DNA from 2 places in the Microbacterium sp. NPDC056044 genome. Region 1 is predicted to be linked to the other one. Evidence: riboswitches for the same ligand, from Rfam matches in the RefSeq annotation. Region 1 holds a riboswitch; the other holds the start of a gene.
What was found. A riboswitch is a leader RNA that binds a small molecule or an ion and turns the genes downstream of it on or off. The one in region 1 is predicted to bind thiamine pyrophosphate.

Region 1 (7,630 bases):
CCTCTTCCGCGAGCTCAGCGACGACCAGGCCTGGGTGATCCTCGACGCGGCGTGGGAGAGCGGCATCCGCTACTACGACACCGCTCCCCACTACGGGCTGGGGCTGTCGGAGCGGCGCCTGGGCGCGTTCCTTCGGACCAAGCCGCGCGACGAGTTCGTGATCTCGACGAAGGCCGGCCGGCTGCTGCGCCCTAACCCCGATGACGACGGGGGCCTCGACGTCGCCGCCGACTTCCACGTGCCGACGACGCTGCGCCGCGAGTGGGACTTCTCCGAGGCCGGCATCCGCGCGAGCCTCGAGGAATCACTCGAGCGGCTCGGACTCGACCGCGTCGACGTGCTCTACCTGCACGACCCTGAGCGGCACGACCTCGACCTCGCGCTGCGCGAGGCGTTCCCCGCACTCGAGCTTCTGCGCGCCGAGGGCGCGGTCGACGCGATCGGCATCGGCTCCATGGTGAGCGAGGCGCTCGCCGCTGCTGTCGAGAGCGCCGACCTCGACCTCATCATGATCGCGGGCCGCTACACGCTGCTCGAGCAGCCGGCCGCCGACGCCGTGCTCCCCGCCTGCCGGGCGAAGCAGACCGGGGTGGTGGCGGCATCCGTCTTCAATTCCGGGCTCCTGGCCAAGGACGAGCCGGAGCGCTCCGACCGGTACGAGTACGGACGGATGCCGGAGCCGCTGTGGGACCGGCTGCAGGCGATCCTCGCCGTGTGTCGCGCGCACGCCGTGCCGCTGCCCGCCGCGGCGGTGCAGTACGCGCTCCGCGACCCCTCGGTGCGCTCGGTGGTCGTGGGCGGCAGCCGCCCCGAGCAGCTGCGCCGCAACGCCGAGTTCATGGCGGTCGACATCCCGGCCGCGCTGTGGGACGATCTCGCCGCCGCAGGCCTCATCCGCTGACGAAGGGAACCTCATGCTCGAGGGCATCGACCCGCTGCTGACGGGGGAGCTGCTGCTCCACCTCGACCGGATGGGCCACTCCGACGCGGTGGTGATCGCCGACGCGCACTTCCCGGCGTGGGCGATCGGCGCGCGCGTCGTCGACCTGCCGGGCACGACGACGCCCGACGTGCTGGCGGCCGTGCGCAGCGTCGTGCCGCTCGACGACGCGCCCGCGCTCGATCTGATGGCGTCGGCCGACGGCGAGGTGCTCGACGTGCAGCGCGAGCTCGCCGCCGCGGCGGGCGTCGACGCTCCGCGATACCTCGACCGGTTCGAGTACTACGAGGTCGCGAAGGCGGCGTACGTGATCGTGCGCACCGGCGAGACACGGAAGTACGGCAACGCGCTGCTGCGCAAGGGCGTCGTCGGGCACCCGTCCGCCTGAGCGGCTCAGCCGTTGAGGCCGAAGAGGTCCAGCGGGTGCGTGAGGCGCCACCACGGCGAGGGGTCGGTGATCTCGGACGCGAGCGTCAGGTCGACGGTGGTGGAATCGAGCGGCCCGGTCACGCTGAGCGAGCCGACGACATCGCCAGCGTCACGGCTCTCGCCGAGCGTGTAAGTGGTCGCGACCGTACCGCTGCCGCCGTTCCACAGGATCACCGACGCGTCGCCCGACGTGACGATGTCGACCTTGTCGCCCCACAGCGTCTCGACCTGGCCGGCCACGGTGCTCGCCGCCACCGAGGGCTTCGGCTGCAGCTCCGCCTCCATCTGCGCGTACAGCGCGCGCGAGGCGGCGAGGCGGGCCTCGTCGTCCGGCTGGCCGAGCACCGACGCGTAGAGGCGCACGGTCGTGTCGCCGATCGTGACGTCCTTGGCCGACAGCAGGTTCCAGGCGTCGAGGGTGCCGGTCTTGATGCCGACGACGCCGGGGTCTGCGAGCAGGCCGTTCGTGTTCTCGACGTGGCCGGCGCCGGGGAGGTCGACGGAGTGCTTCGCGACGATCTCGGCGATGACCGGGTTCGCCATCGCCTTCTGCGCGAGCGTCACGAGGGCCTCGGGGCTCGCCGCGTTCCGGGGATCCATGCCGGTGGGCTCGCGGACCGTGACCCCGGGAACGCCGTGCGCCGTCAGCCAGGACTCGGCGGCGGAGGCGTAGACGGCATCGGTCGGCCAGATGCCCTGCGCCAGCCTGTCGGCGTAGTTGTTGGCCGAGCCGATGAGCATGCCCTCGAGCATCTGGTACTGGGTGAGCGAGCCGCCGACCGGGACGTCGAGCGCGGATTCGCCGCCCGCGCGGTACTGCCAGTACCGCGCGCGGTCGGCCGCCGTGAAGCGGTACTCCGGCCCCTGCTCGCCCACGGCGAGCGGCAGCTCTTCGAGCACGACGAGGGCGGTGACCACCTTCGTGATGCTCGCGATCGCATCGCGGTCGGCCGTGGAGGCGAGCGTTCCCGGGATGCCGGCGACGGCCTCGGCGGCGCTGCCCTCCGCGGGCCACACGGGGGCGGCGGCGGGCGCGGCGATCGGCTGGACCTCCATCGCGGTCACGGTCGGGGCGACGGCATGGAGCGGCCACAAGAGCGTCGTCCCTGCGTAGGCGCCGACGACCGCGGCGATCGCGAGCGTGGGCACGATGACGGCGGCGCGGAACGGAGAGCGTCGCGGGGCGTCGGCGAGCAGGTCGGTCTCGACCGCCACGTACGGGGTCGCGGCCGCGGTCAGGTCGGCGGGTGCCGCGCCGTGCTCGACGACGGCCTCGTCGACCCACGCGAGCGCGCTGTGCCCGCCCGCCAGGGTCGGGTCGGTCGGGCCCGCTGCAATGCCGGGGAGCTCGAACGCCGACGGGGCGACGGGTTCCGCGGGGTTCCAGGTCGCGACCGCGGGCACATCGGCGACCGGCACGGTCGCGATCGTCGGAGCAACAGTGGCCACGCCCACCGGAGCGGTGCTGGAAGGCGGGTACACGGCATCCGTTTCACCCGTGTTCATCGTGAGGATGCCGCCGTCAGGGGCGTCCTCCGAGCCCTGCGTCGGGACGGCACCGGTCTGCGCGCGTCGCGCGCGACGCGTGGGGGCCGGGGTGTCGTCCAAGGTCACCCACCCAAAATACCTGCTGAACCGGCGGTATACTCGTCGCCACAACCACGGGAGTCCGGTGAGCCGGGCTGAGAGGAAGCGATCCACGCTTCGACCGTCGAACCTGATCCGGATCATGCCGGCGCAGGGAGGAGTTCACATGCACGCGTCCACGTCCGCATCCGCCCCCGTTGCGGCCCCCGCGAAGACCCCGCGGAGCCTGCGCTGGCGGGTCGTCGACATCGTCGTCGCCGCCGTGCTCGGCGTCGCGATCGGCCTGGTCTTCTGGGCCTGGAACACCATCGGCGGCACCTGGTTCGTCGCCATGGACGGCCTGACCCCCGGCCTCGGCGGCGTCGCGGTCGGCATCTGGCTCATCGGCGGTGTCATCGGCGGTCTCGTCATCCGCAAGCCCGGTGCCGCCCTCCTCGTCGAGGTGATCGCCGCGCTGGTCTCGATGCTCATCGGCAACGTGTGGGGTGTCTCGACGGTGCTCTCGGGCATCGTGCAGGGCCTCGGCGCCGAACTGATCTTCGCGCTCTTCCTCTACCGCCGCTTCACGCTGCCCGTCGCGATGCTCGCGGGCGTCGGCGCCGCAGTGGGTGCGTGGGTGTTCGAGCTGTTCTACGGCAGCTCGCCCAACATCCTCAAGACCCTCGAGTTCAACGTCATCTACCTGGTGTCGCTGGCCGTCTCGGGCGCGCTGCTCGCGGGCGTGGTCGGCTGGTTCGCGGTGCGCGGGCTCGCCGCGACCGGTGCGCTCAACCGCTTCGCCGTCGGACGCGAAGCGCGCCGCGAGGTCTGACGTGACGGCGACCCGCCCCGCCCGCATCACGGCGGCGGGCTGGGGCTGGCGGTACGGCGGGCGGCGCGCCCCCGCCGTCCGCGACGTCTCGTTCACGATCGAGCCCGGCCAGCGCGTGCTGCTGCTCGGGGCATCGGGCGCGGGCAAGTCCACGCTCCTCGCCGGCATGGCCGGCCTCCTCGGCGGCGCCGACGAGGGAGACGAGACCGGCACGCTCCTCATCGACGGGGAGCGGCCCGAGGCCCATCGCGGTCGCGTCGGGCTCGTGCTGCAGGATCCCGACTCGGGGGTCGTGCTGTCGAAGGTCGGCGACGACGTCGCCTTCGGCTGCGAGAACCTCGGGGTGCCGGCATCGGAGATCCCCTCCCGGGTCGCCGAGGCGCTCGACGCCGTCGGGCTCGATGTGCCGCCGACCCGGCCGACCAAGGCGCTCTCCGGCGGGCAGAAGCAGCGCCTCGCTCTCGCCGGCGTGCTGGCGATGCGGCCCGGCGTGCTGCTGCTCGACGAGCCCACCGCGAACCTCGACCCCGAAGGCGTGCGCGAGGTGCGCGACGCCGTCGAGCGCGCCGTGCACGAGACCGGTGCGACGCTCGTCGTGATCGAGCACCGCACCGCGGTGTGGGCCGACCTCATGGACCGGGTCATCGTCGTCGGCGCCGACGGCGGGCTCCTCGCCGACGGGACGCCGGCCGAGGTGTTCGCGCGCCACGGTGCCGCGCTCGCCGCCGCGGGCGTGTGGGTGCCCGGGCGGCCCGTCGACCTGCCCGTGCTGCCGCACGCCCCGGCCGGAGCGCAGGCGGCGGTGGCGGCATCCACTCTCTCGATCTCACGTGACGGCCGCACGATCGTGCGCGCGGGACTCGACCTCGTGGTGCCGCGGGCCGCGGCCACGGCGATCACCGGGCCCAACGGCGCCGGCAAGTCCACGCTCGCGCTGACCCTCGCGGGGCTGCTGCCCGAGGCCGCCGGCCGCGTCGAAGCGGCACCTGAGCTCGCGGGGCGCTCGGGGCGACGCCCCTCGAAGTGGACGTCGCGCGAGCTGCTCACGCGCATCGGCACGGTGTTCCAGGAGCCAGAGCACCAGTTCCTCGCGTCGACCGTGCGCGACGAGCTCGCGATCGGGCCGCGCTCGCGCGGCGTCGACGCGGCCGCCGTCGATCAGATCGTCGGCGAGCTGCTGGAGCGGCTGCACCTCGCCCCGCTCGCCGCCGCGAACCCGTTCACGCTGTCGGGCGGGCAGAAGCGGCGGCTCTCGGTCGCGACGGTGCTCGCCGACGCGCCGCCGGTGATCGTCCTCGACGAGCCGACCTTCGGCCAGGACCGCCGCGGCTGGATCGAGCTCGTGCAGCTGCTGCAGTCCGAGATCGCCGCCGGCACGACAGTCGTCGCCGTCACCCACGACGAGGACGTGCTGCACCACCTCGGCGGCCACCGCATCGAACTGGGGTCGCCCGTGAGTGCGGGGGTGCGGTCGTGACCGCCGTCGACGCGCGCAGCGCCGCCCTCGAGGCCGAGCACCGCGCCTGGCTCGACGGTGTGAACCCCGTCACGAAGATCGTGCTCGCCCTGCTGCTGTCGGTGCCGCTGTTCGCCTCGATCGACGTCACGAGCGCCCTCGTCGCGATCGTGCTCCAGCTGGCGTGCATCCCGCTGACGGGCCTCGCGGCGACGACAGTGCTGAAACGGATGCTGCCCATCCTGGTCTTCGCGCCGATCGCGGGCGTCAGCATGCTGCTGTACGCAGAGCCGGGCGGAACCGTCTACTGGTCGTTCTGGTACGCGACGATCTCGGACGACTCGATCGCGCTCGCCGTCGCGGTGTGCGTGCGCGTGCTCGCGCTCGCCCTGCCGACGATCCTGCTGTTCGGGCGCACCGACCCCACCGAGCTCGCGGACGCGCTCGCCCAGGTCGCGAAGCTGCCCTCGCGGTTCGTGCTGGGCGTGCTCGCCGGCACCCGCACGCTGGGGCTCTTCCTCGACGACTGGCGCAGCATGAGCCTCGCGCGCCGCGCGCGCGGCGTCGGCGACTCCGGGGCGATCCGCCGCTTCTTCTCGATGGCGTTCGTGCTGCTCGTGTTCGCGGTGCGACGGGGCACCAAGCTCGCGATGGCGATGGAGGCGCGCGGCTTCGGCTCCGGCATCCCGCGTACATGGGCACGGCCGTCGCGCCTGCACCCGCGCGACGCGGTGGCGGTGCTCGGCGGTGTCGCGATCATGGCGCTGGCGATCGGCGCCGCGGTCGCGGCGGGGACGTTCCGGTTCGTCTGGTCGTGACCCGGGATCAGCCGCCGGCGACGAGCCGCTCGTAGCCGGGCTGAAGCGCGGGGAAGTAGTCGTCCCACTTCACCGTCGCGACGTCGACGCCGGCGTGCGCGGCCACCAGGCGGTCGAGGTAGTACTCCCACCCCGGACCGATCGAGCCGACCTCGTCCTCGGGATTCAGCCGCTGGCCGAACGTGAGGACGGTGTCGCCGTGCTCGTCCGCGGCGAGCTCGAACCACAGGTGCCACGCACCGGCCCCGGCCGAGGTGTCGCCGGCGAAGCGCCGGGGACGGTCGCACTCGAGGATCGTGTACTCCTCGGCCGCAGCATCCGGATCCTCCGCCGTCATGAAGAACGTGACGTGCCCGCTCGCCGGATCGCCCTCCCAGCGGCCGATCCACCGCTGAAGCGGTTCGGAATCCGTCAGCTCGCGCCACACCTCGTCGGCCGACGCGCGGAAGCGCCGCAGGATCACGAGGTTCGGCTTGCCGTCGATGTCGCAGATGGTGCCGGTGATGTCGGTCATGTCGCGTTCCAGAGCTCCCGGTAGTACGACAGGCGCTCGCGATCGGGTTCGATCCCGTACGCCTCGATGAGGGCGTCTTCCCATCCCTCGCCATAGTTCCACGCCGTCGACATCGACGCCACGGCGATGTCGGCCCAGCGGTCCGCGACGCCCAGCGCCCCGAGGTCGACGTGACCGCTCCACCGGCCGTCGTCTCCGATCAGCGTGTTCGGGCAGCACGCGTCGCCATGGCAGACGACGAGGCGATCGATCGCGGGTGCGTCACGAAAGGAACCGGGAACACGGATGCCTCGGCCCTCGGCATTCGCGATCCGCCCAGGCACGCCCCACTCGAAGGGGCAGTCGTCGACCGGCAGCGCGTCGTGCAGCGCGCGCAGGCCTTCACCGACCGCGCGGACGGCGGTCCCAGCATCCTGGACCCATCGCGGGTCGACCGCCGACAACCCCGGGACGGCCGCCGTCACCATCCATTCGTGGGTCGCGTCGCCGCCGACCTCGAGCACGCGCGGCACGGCGGTGTACGCGGCAGCCCAGCGCAGCCGCTCGGCCTCGCCCGCGAACGACGTCTCGGCGTTGCGCGGGCCGTACTTGAGGTAGCGCCTGTCGTCGGTGCGGAACGTGAGGCCGCCGAGTTCGTTGGCCCACACCGGCGTGAGCTCGGCGCCGCGCGCGAGCGCCCGCACGCGTGCAGGGACGTCGACGTCTTCGACCGGGATCGACATGGGTCCCATCCTCTCGTGCAGGGTGTGTGCCTCGCGAAGTCCGGACTTCGCAGGGTCTGGGCGCCGGTGCGATGCGTTTCCCGGACGGCACCCGTCCGTTCGGGGGCCGCGCCAACGGGCGAAGTCCGGACTTCGCAGGGTTCGGGCGCCGGGGTGGTGCGTTTCCCGGACGGCACCCCGACGGGAACAGGCGTGGTCAGGCCTCGAGGGCCTCGCGGAGGAGCAGAGCGTGGTTGTGGGTGTCGTCGTGGACGGCGTGCAGGAGGGTCACGACGGGGTGGGGCGCGAGCTCCGCCCGCAGCGACGCGACGGCGCCCGCCGTGGGGCCGGCGAGCTCGGCGCGGTACGCGGCC
Region 2 (7,630 bases), on a different contig from region 1:
TGCGAGGAGTTCATGCGCGTCGTCTCCGTCTGAGGTGGGGCAAGAGGCCGCCGCGAGCTGGGGCGGCGACGTCGTCGCCCCAGGTTCTGCGCTCACCGCACGATGCGCGAGTCGGCCGACCGCCAATCTACGGCGGACTTCCGACAACCGCGACAGCGCGGGAGCGTCAGTCGGGCTCGACGGTGGGGCCGCGCGACGCGCGGGCCTCCGAGCTGGTCAGACGGAGCGGCGGCCCTCGAAGGCGCGGCCGAGCGTGACCTCGTCGGCGTACTCGAGGTCGCCGCCGACCGGGAGGCCGGACGCGAGGCGCGTGACCGTGATCTCGAGGGTGTGCAGCAGCCGGCTCAGATAGGTCGCGGTCGCTTCGCCCTCGAGGTTGGGGTTCGTGGCGAGGATGACCTCCTGCACGGTGCCGTCGGCGAGCCGCTGCATGAGCTGCGTGATGCGCAGGTCGTCGGGGCCGATGCCCGCGATCGGGCTGATGGCGCCGCCGAGCACGTGGTACAGCCCGCGGAACTCGCGGGTGCGCTCGATGGCCGCGACGTCCTTCGCGTCCTCCACGACGCAGATGAGCGTCTGGTTGCGGCGCGGGTCGCGGCAGATGGAGCAGCGATCCTGCTCGGAGACGTTGCCGCACACCTCGCAGAAGCGCACCCGCTCGCGCACCTCGCTGAGGAGCTCGGCGAGATGCGACACGTCGAAGTTCGGCGTCTGCAGGATGTGGAACGCGATGCGCTGGGCCGACTTGGGCCCGATCCCGGGAAGGCGGCCGAACTCGTCGATGAGGTCTTGGACGATGCCGTCGTACATGGGTTAGCTGAACCTCGTCGGGGGCTCGTACGGCTCTTCGCGCACGAACGTGGCGCCGAGCACCTGGCGCACGACCGCCTCGCCGTAGCGCTGCACGCCGCCGTTGCGCGTCGTGACCACGGGGGTCAGCGGCGGCGCGACCGTGGGCGGCACGGGGAGGTCGGCCGCAGCATCCGTGTCGTCCGTGTCGTCGTCATCGTCGTCGCGCTCTGCCGGCGGGGCGACCTCGGTGCGCGGAAGCACCTGCCCCTCGCGGGGCGGGGCCAGCGTCGCGACCCGCGCGGTCGCGGCTTCGGCCTCTTCGGGTTCGTCGTCGACCGCGAACTGTGCGGGCGTCTCGACGGGGAATGCGGCCGGGCCTGGGTCGGGCGGTGGCGCATCGTCGTCGGACGGGATGGGCGCGACGGCCCAGTCGGTCACGGGGGCTGCGGCGGCGGGCGCCGGTGCCGCGGCCCGAGAGGGCGCAGGTGCAGAAGCTCGGGGAGCCGACGACCCGCGCGGTGTCTCTGGTGCGGAGGAACGCGGTGTCTCGGGCGCAGAGGCGCGCGGAGCGGAGGGCGTCGCAGCAGGCGAGGGCACGGCGCCGGGGCTCGTCGGTGCCGCGTTCGCCGGGACGTCGACCGTCGGTCGCGGCGCCTGAGGGACCGACTCCTGTCGCGGGGCGTCGCGCGGGGGACCTGCCGGCGCAGAACCGCCCGGGCCGCCGGCGCCACCCGCTCCCCCGCCACCGGCAGGGTCGTGACGGGCGATGTACTTCACGCGGATGCCGAGCACGGCCAGGATCGCCTGACGCAGGTCTTCGCTCGGGCCCTTGCCGGCGGCGAGCTGCTTGAACTTCGCGACATCGCTCTGGCTGGCGAAGGCGAGGGTGAGCACGTCGTCGTCGAGGGCGACCGTGCGGGCGCCGGAGGCGAGCATCCAGGACGAGCGGCTCACGTTCTCGAGCTGAGCGAGCACCTGGGGCCACGACTGCTGCAGGCGGTCGAGGGTGACGGGGCCGGTGGGAACCGGAGGCGCCGCCACCGGCGCAGGCTCGACGGGCGGCACGGCGGCAGCGGCCTGCGCAGCAGGAGCCGGTGCCGCCGCGGGCGCTGCCGTCCCAGCCGGGGCCGATACGGCCACCGAAGTCGGCGGCGCTGCAGGCGCCAGCGCAACCGGCGCGACCGCTGCCGGCGCACCGGCGGTCGGCGGCGCGGCGGTCGGCGCAGCACCGACCGGCGCGATCGCGGGCGCGGCCGCGGCACCGCGCGCCAGCACGCGGGCGACCATCAGCTCGAGCTGCAGGCGCGGCGACGTGGCGCCGGTCATGTCGTCGAGGGTCGCGATGACGAGGTCGGCGATGCCCGACAGGCGAGCCGTGCCGAACGCGTCGGCCTGACGCTGCATGCGGGCGAGGTCTTCGGCGGAGACGCCGCGGAGCACGGCCGCCGCTCCCTGACCCGTCGCCGACACGACGATGAGATCGCGGAGGCGCTCGAGCAGGTCGTCGACGAAGCGGCGCGGGTCCTGCCCGGTCTGCACCACGCGGTCGACGGCGGCGAACGCCGCCGACGCGTCGGACGCGCCGAAGGCGTCGATCACCTCGTCGAGGAGCTCGGCGTGCGTGTAGCCGAGCAGTGCGACGGCGCGGGCGTAGGTGACCTTCGCGTCCTCCGATCCGGCGATGAGCTGGTCGAGCAGCGACAGGGTGTCTCGCGGCGATCCGCCGCCGGCGCGCACGACGAGCGGCAGGACGCCCCGCTCGACGTCGACGCCCTCCTGCGTGCACAGCTGCTCGACGTACTCGAGCATCGCCGCCGGGGGCACGAGCCGGAACGGGTAGTGGTGCGTGCGCGAGCGGATGGTGCCGATGACCTTCTCGGGCTCGGTCGTCGCGAAGATGAACTTGACGTGCTCGGGCGGCTCTTCGACGAGCTTGAGCAGGGCGTTGAAGCCCTGCGGGGTGACCATGTGCGCCTCGTCGAGGATGAAGATCTTGAAGCGGTCGCGCGCCGGCGCGAACACCGCCCGCTCGCGCAGATCACGCGCGTCGTCGACGCCGTTGTGGCTGGCCGCGTCGATCTCGACGACATCGAGCGAACCGCCGCCGCCGCGACCGAGTTCGACGCAGCTGTCGCATGTGCCGCACGGCGTGTCGGTCGGGCCCTGCGCGCAGTTGAGGCACCGCGCGAGAATGCGGGCCGACGTGGTCTTTCCGCACCCGCGGGGGCCGGAGAACAGGTACGCGTGACCGACACGGTCGCCGCGCAGCGCGGTCATGAGCGGCTCGGTGACCTGCGACTGCCCGATCATCTCGCCGAACGACTCGGGCCGGTAGCGGCGATACAGGGCGGTGGTCACTCCCCCAGCCTACGGCGTGGCGCCGACATCGCGGCCTCGGGGTTCGGCGTCCCCGCCGGGCGTCGGCGACACACGGCGACGGCACGTCGGGATCGCCTGCTAGATTCCTCGGCAGTGACACGGGGTGCCCGCACGGCGGGCTGAGAACACACCCGTCGAACCTGATCTCGATCATGCGAGCGAAGGGATGTCGCGATGAACGCGCGCACCGAAGCACACCTGTCCGCCCTCTCCCCCGCCGCCGCGCTGACGGCGCTGCGCGAGGCCTCACCCCTGGTGCAGTGCATCACGAACGCCGTGGTGACGAACTACACCGCGAACGCCCTCCTGGCGGTCGGCGCCGCCCCCGCGATGTGCGACATCCCGGGCGAGGCCGGCCTCTTCGCCGGCGTCGCCGACGGCGTGCTCGTGAACCTCGGCACGCCCGCCGCCGAGCAGCGCGACGCCGCCCGCGAGGCGGTGCGCGCCGGCACCCCGTGGGTGCTCGACCCCGTCGCGGTCGGTGTGCTGCCCGTGCGCACGGCCCTCGCGGCCGAGCTGCTCGAGCACCGCCCCGCCATCGTCCGCGGCAACGCCTCCGAGATCCTGGCCGTCGCCGGGGAGGGCGGCGGCGGTCGCGGAGTCGACGCGACGGACGGAACGGATGCCGCGGCCGACGCCGCACGGTCGCTCGCGCTCCGCACGGGCGGCGTGGTGGCCGCGTCGGGTCCGGTCGATCTCATCACCGACGGCGAGCGGGTGGTGCGCGTCCATGGCGGGGACGCGCTCCTCACCCGCGTCACCGGCGGCGGCTGCTCGCTGGGCGCGGTGATGGCCGCGCTGGTCGGCGTGTGTGCTCCGTTCGAAGCGGCGGTGGCAGCATCCGTCCTCTATGCCGTCGCGTCGGAGCGGGCCGCGGCGCGCGCCGACGGACCGGGCTCGTTCGCGGTCGCCTTCCTCGATGCGCTCGACGCCGTCGCCGACGACCCCGCCGAGCTCGACGCTCGCGTCGACGCCGCCCTGGCACGGCGATGAGCCGGTGCGGAGCGCGCCTCGCGCTGCATCTCGTCACCGACGACCGGCTGCCGTTCGACCGGCTGCTCGCGGTGGTCGACGCCGCCGCCGGCGCGGGAGTCGACGTCGTGCAGCTGCGGGCGAAGTCGGTCACGGCCCGCGAGCTGATCCGTCAGGCGACGGCGCTGTCGGACGTCATCGACCGCCGGTGCCTGCTCCTCATCAACGACCGCGTCGACGTCGCCGTGGCGGCACGGGATGCCGGCGCCCGCGTGGACGGCGTGCATCTCGGCCAGAGCGACCTGCCGCCCGAGACCGCGCGCCGCCTCCTCGGGGCGCACGCCGTGATCGGATGGACCGCGAACTCCGCGGAGCACCGGACCGCGGCCGGGCTCGCCCGGAACGGCACGATCGACTACCTCGGGGTCGGGGTGATCCGGCCGACGTCGACCAAGCCCGACCACCCGCCGGCGCTCGGCATCGACGGTTTCGCCGCGTTCGTCGCGGGGACGGACCTTCCGTGCGTGGCGATCGGCGGAGTGGTCGAGTCGGATGTCGCGGCCCTGCGCGACGCCGGCGCGGCCGGTGTCGCCGTCGTCTCGGCGATCTGCGGAGCGGCCGATCCGGCCGCCGTGGCGCGTGCACTGCGGGCGGCGGCCGATGCGCCGCCGCTCGCGGGGGTGGCGTGATGACCGACACCGCGCTGACCGCGCCCGCACCGCGTGCGGTGCGGGCGGTGCGGGCGCGAACGATCCCGCGCGTGCTGAGCATCGCCGGCACCGACCCGACCGGGGGCGCCGGGGTGCAGGCCGACCTCAAGTCGATCGGCGCCCTCGGCGGCTACGGCATGGCGGTGGTCACCGCGCTCGTGGCGCAGAACACCCGGGGCGTGCGCGAGGTGCACGTGCCGCCGACGGCGATCCTGGCCGCACAGCTCGATGCCGTGTCGGACGACGTCGACATCGACGCCGTGAAGATCGGCATGCTGCAGTCCGCCGAGATCATCGAGACGGTGCGCGCGTGGCTCGGCCGGGTGCGCCCGCCGATCGTCGTGCTCGACCCGGTGATGGTCGCGACCAGCGGCGACCGGCTGCTCGACCCCGCGGCGGAGGAAGCGCTGCGCAGACTCGTGGCCGAGACCGACCTCGTGACGCCGAACCTCGCCGAGCTCGCGGTGCTCGCCGGGCGGGCGCGCGCGACCACGTGGGCGCAGGCGCTCGACGACGCCCAGGCCCTGGCCCGCGCGACCGGCACCACGGTGCTGCTCAAGGGCGGGCATCTCGAGGGCGCGGACTGCCCCGATGCGATCGTCGCGCCCGACGGCGCGGTGCACGACATCGCCGGCGCCCGCGTCGAGACGCGCAACACCCACGGCACCGGCTGCTCGCTGTCGTCGGCGATGGCGACGCTGCGAGCCGGAGGCGCGTCGTGGCCGCACGCGCTCGAGCGGGCGAAGACCTGGATCACCGGCGCCCTCGCGCACGCCGACGCGCTCCAGGTGGGTCATGGCCACGGCCCGATCGACCATTTCCACGAGCACCGGGGCGCAGCATCCGTCGCCGTATCGGCATGGTCGGCGCAGGTGTGGGATGCCGCGGCCGCGGTGCGCGCGGACGTCGACGACCTCGCGTTCGTGCGCGGGCTGGGCGACGGGACGCTGCCACCAGGGACGTTCCTGCGCTACCTCGCGCAGGACGCCGTCTACCTCGGCGAGTACTCGCGCGTACTGGCGAGGGCGAGCGCGCTCGCACCCACCCCGGACGAGCAGGCGTTCTGGGCGAAGGCCGCGGAGTCCTCGATCGTCGAGGAACGTCGGCTGCACGAGGCGCACCTCGGGCGCGCGACTGTCGTCCCCGCGCCGCAGACGCTCGCGTACACGAACCACCTGCACGCGTCGGCCCGCTCGTACGGCGAGCTCGTGGCCGCGCTGCTGCCGTGCTTCTGGCTGTACACCGACCTCGGCATCCGTCTCGCCGCCCGCCGCCACGACGCGCACCCGTACGACGACTGGCTCGCGATGTACGGCGACCCCGCGTTCACGGCCGCCACCGCACGGGCTACGGAGATCGCGGATGCCGCGGCCCGCGAAGCAGGACCGCTCGAGCGCGCCCGCATGGACGACGCGTTCGCCCGCTCGATGGCGCACGAGCGCGAGTTCTTCGCCCGCGCCTGACCCCCGGCGCCCGCCGGCGCGGGCGGGGCGGGGCTCGCTGCCCGCACCGGAATCAGGCGATGAGGCGAAATCAGGCCGGATCGAGTCCGGATCATCCTGTCTTCGCCTCATCGCCTGATTCGGAGACAGGCGGGCGGGCGAGAACGAGCACGCACGGACGGGCCTGGCCCCGGGTGGCTATACGTCGGCGCCGTGCTCGACGTCGGCGGCTCCGACGATGATCGGGATCGACGACGTGACGGTGGGGACCGACGCCGACAGCAGCGAGCCGTCCTCGCGGCGCGCATCGCCGAGCTCGCGCAGCGACGGCCGCCCCGGGATGACCGGGCCCTGCCCGTCGAGCGGGGCCACGACCTCTTCGCCGGCGCCGACGACGTAGCCGACGCCGCGCACGCTGAAGCCGACGGGGTCGCCCTCCGTCGCGCGCACGCGCAGCTCGTCGCGGGTGACGGTGACGACCAGGCGCGTGCCGTGCCAGTGCAGCACGAACTCGAGCGACGGCCAGTCCGCCGGCAGACGCGGGTCGAACGACAGCTCGCCGAAGTGGTCGCGCATGCCGCCGAAGCCCGCGACGAGGGCAGTCCACACGCCGCCCGCCGACGCCACGTGCACTCCGTCGGCGGCGTTGTGGTGCAGGTCGCCGAGGTCGACGAAGATCGACTGCCGGAAGTACTCGAGCGCCAGGTCCTGGTAGCCGACCTCGGCGGCGAGAATCGCCTGCACGACCGCCGACAGCGTCGAATCTCCCGTGGTCAGCGGGTCGTAGTACTCGAAGTCGGCCAGCTTGTCCTCGTCGGAGAAGTGGTTGCCCTGCAGGAACAGCGCGAGCACGACGTCGGCCTGCTTCAGCACCTGATACCGGTAGATCACCAGCGGGTGGAAGTGCAGCAGCAGCGGCCGCTTGTCGGGCGGGGTGTTCTCGAGATCCCAGATCTCGCGCTCGAGGAACACGTGATCCTGGGGATGGATGCCGAGGCTCGGGCTGAACGGGATGTGCATGGCCTCGGCGGCCCGCTCCCAGGCCTCGGGCTCGCCCGGCTCGAGGGCGAGGCGGTCCACCATCTGGCGGTACACCTCGCCGTCGGCCTCGGCCATCTCGCGGATGGTGCGGGCGGCGAAGCGGAGGTTGAACCGCGCCATGACGTTCGTGAACAGGTTGTCGTTGACGACGGTGGTGTACTCGTCGGGGCCTGTCACGCCGTGGATGTGGAAGGTGTCGCCCTCGCCGTCGAGCACGCCGTCGCTCGAGCGCCAGAAGCCGAGCGTGGCCCACAGGCGCGCCGTCTCGACGGCGATGTCGACGCCCTCCCGGAA

Region 2: another riboswitch for thiamine pyrophosphate. It lies ahead of thiM (hydroxyethylthiazole kinase); the one in region 1 lies ahead of ACFC1I_RS19420 (ECF transporter S component).

What each region holds. Positions count from the first base shown of each region.
Region 1 is NZ_JBHJWZ010000007.1:62,007-69,636, forward strand. Features, by position in the region: gene ACFC1I_RS19405 (aldo/keto reductase) at 1-901, shown strand, start outside; gene ACFC1I_RS19410 (RbsD/FucU family protein) at 915-1,328, shown strand; gene ACFC1I_RS19415 (D-alanyl-D-alanine carboxypeptidase) at 1,334-2,983, opposite strand; TPP riboswitch at 3,021-3,132, shown strand; gene ACFC1I_RS19420 (ECF transporter S component) at 3,123-3,767, shown strand; gene ACFC1I_RS19425 (ABC transporter ATP-binding protein) at 3,769-5,244, shown strand; gene ACFC1I_RS19430 (energy-coupling factor transporter transmembrane component T family protein) at 5,241-6,041, shown strand; gene ACFC1I_RS19435 (SRPBCC domain-containing protein) at 6,049-6,555, opposite strand; gene ACFC1I_RS19440 (phosphotransferase) at 6,552-7,277, opposite strand; gene ACFC1I_RS19445 (DUF488 domain-containing protein) at 7,474-7,630, opposite strand, start outside.
Region 2 is NZ_JBHJWZ010000003.1:144,779-152,408, forward strand. Features, by position in the region: gene ACFC1I_RS09420 (DMT family transporter) at 1-14, opposite strand, end outside; gene recR (recombination mediator RecR) at 217-810, opposite strand; gene ACFC1I_RS09430 (DNA polymerase III subunit gamma and tau) at 814-3,150, opposite strand; TPP riboswitch at 3,261-3,355, shown strand; gene thiM (hydroxyethylthiazole kinase) at 3,346-4,164, shown strand; gene thiE (thiamine phosphate synthase) at 4,161-4,832, shown strand; gene thiD (bifunctional hydroxymethylpyrimidine kinase/phosphomethylpyrimidine kinase) at 4,832-6,316, shown strand; gene ACFC1I_RS09450 (glycoside hydrolase family 65 protein) at 6,494-7,630, opposite strand, start outside.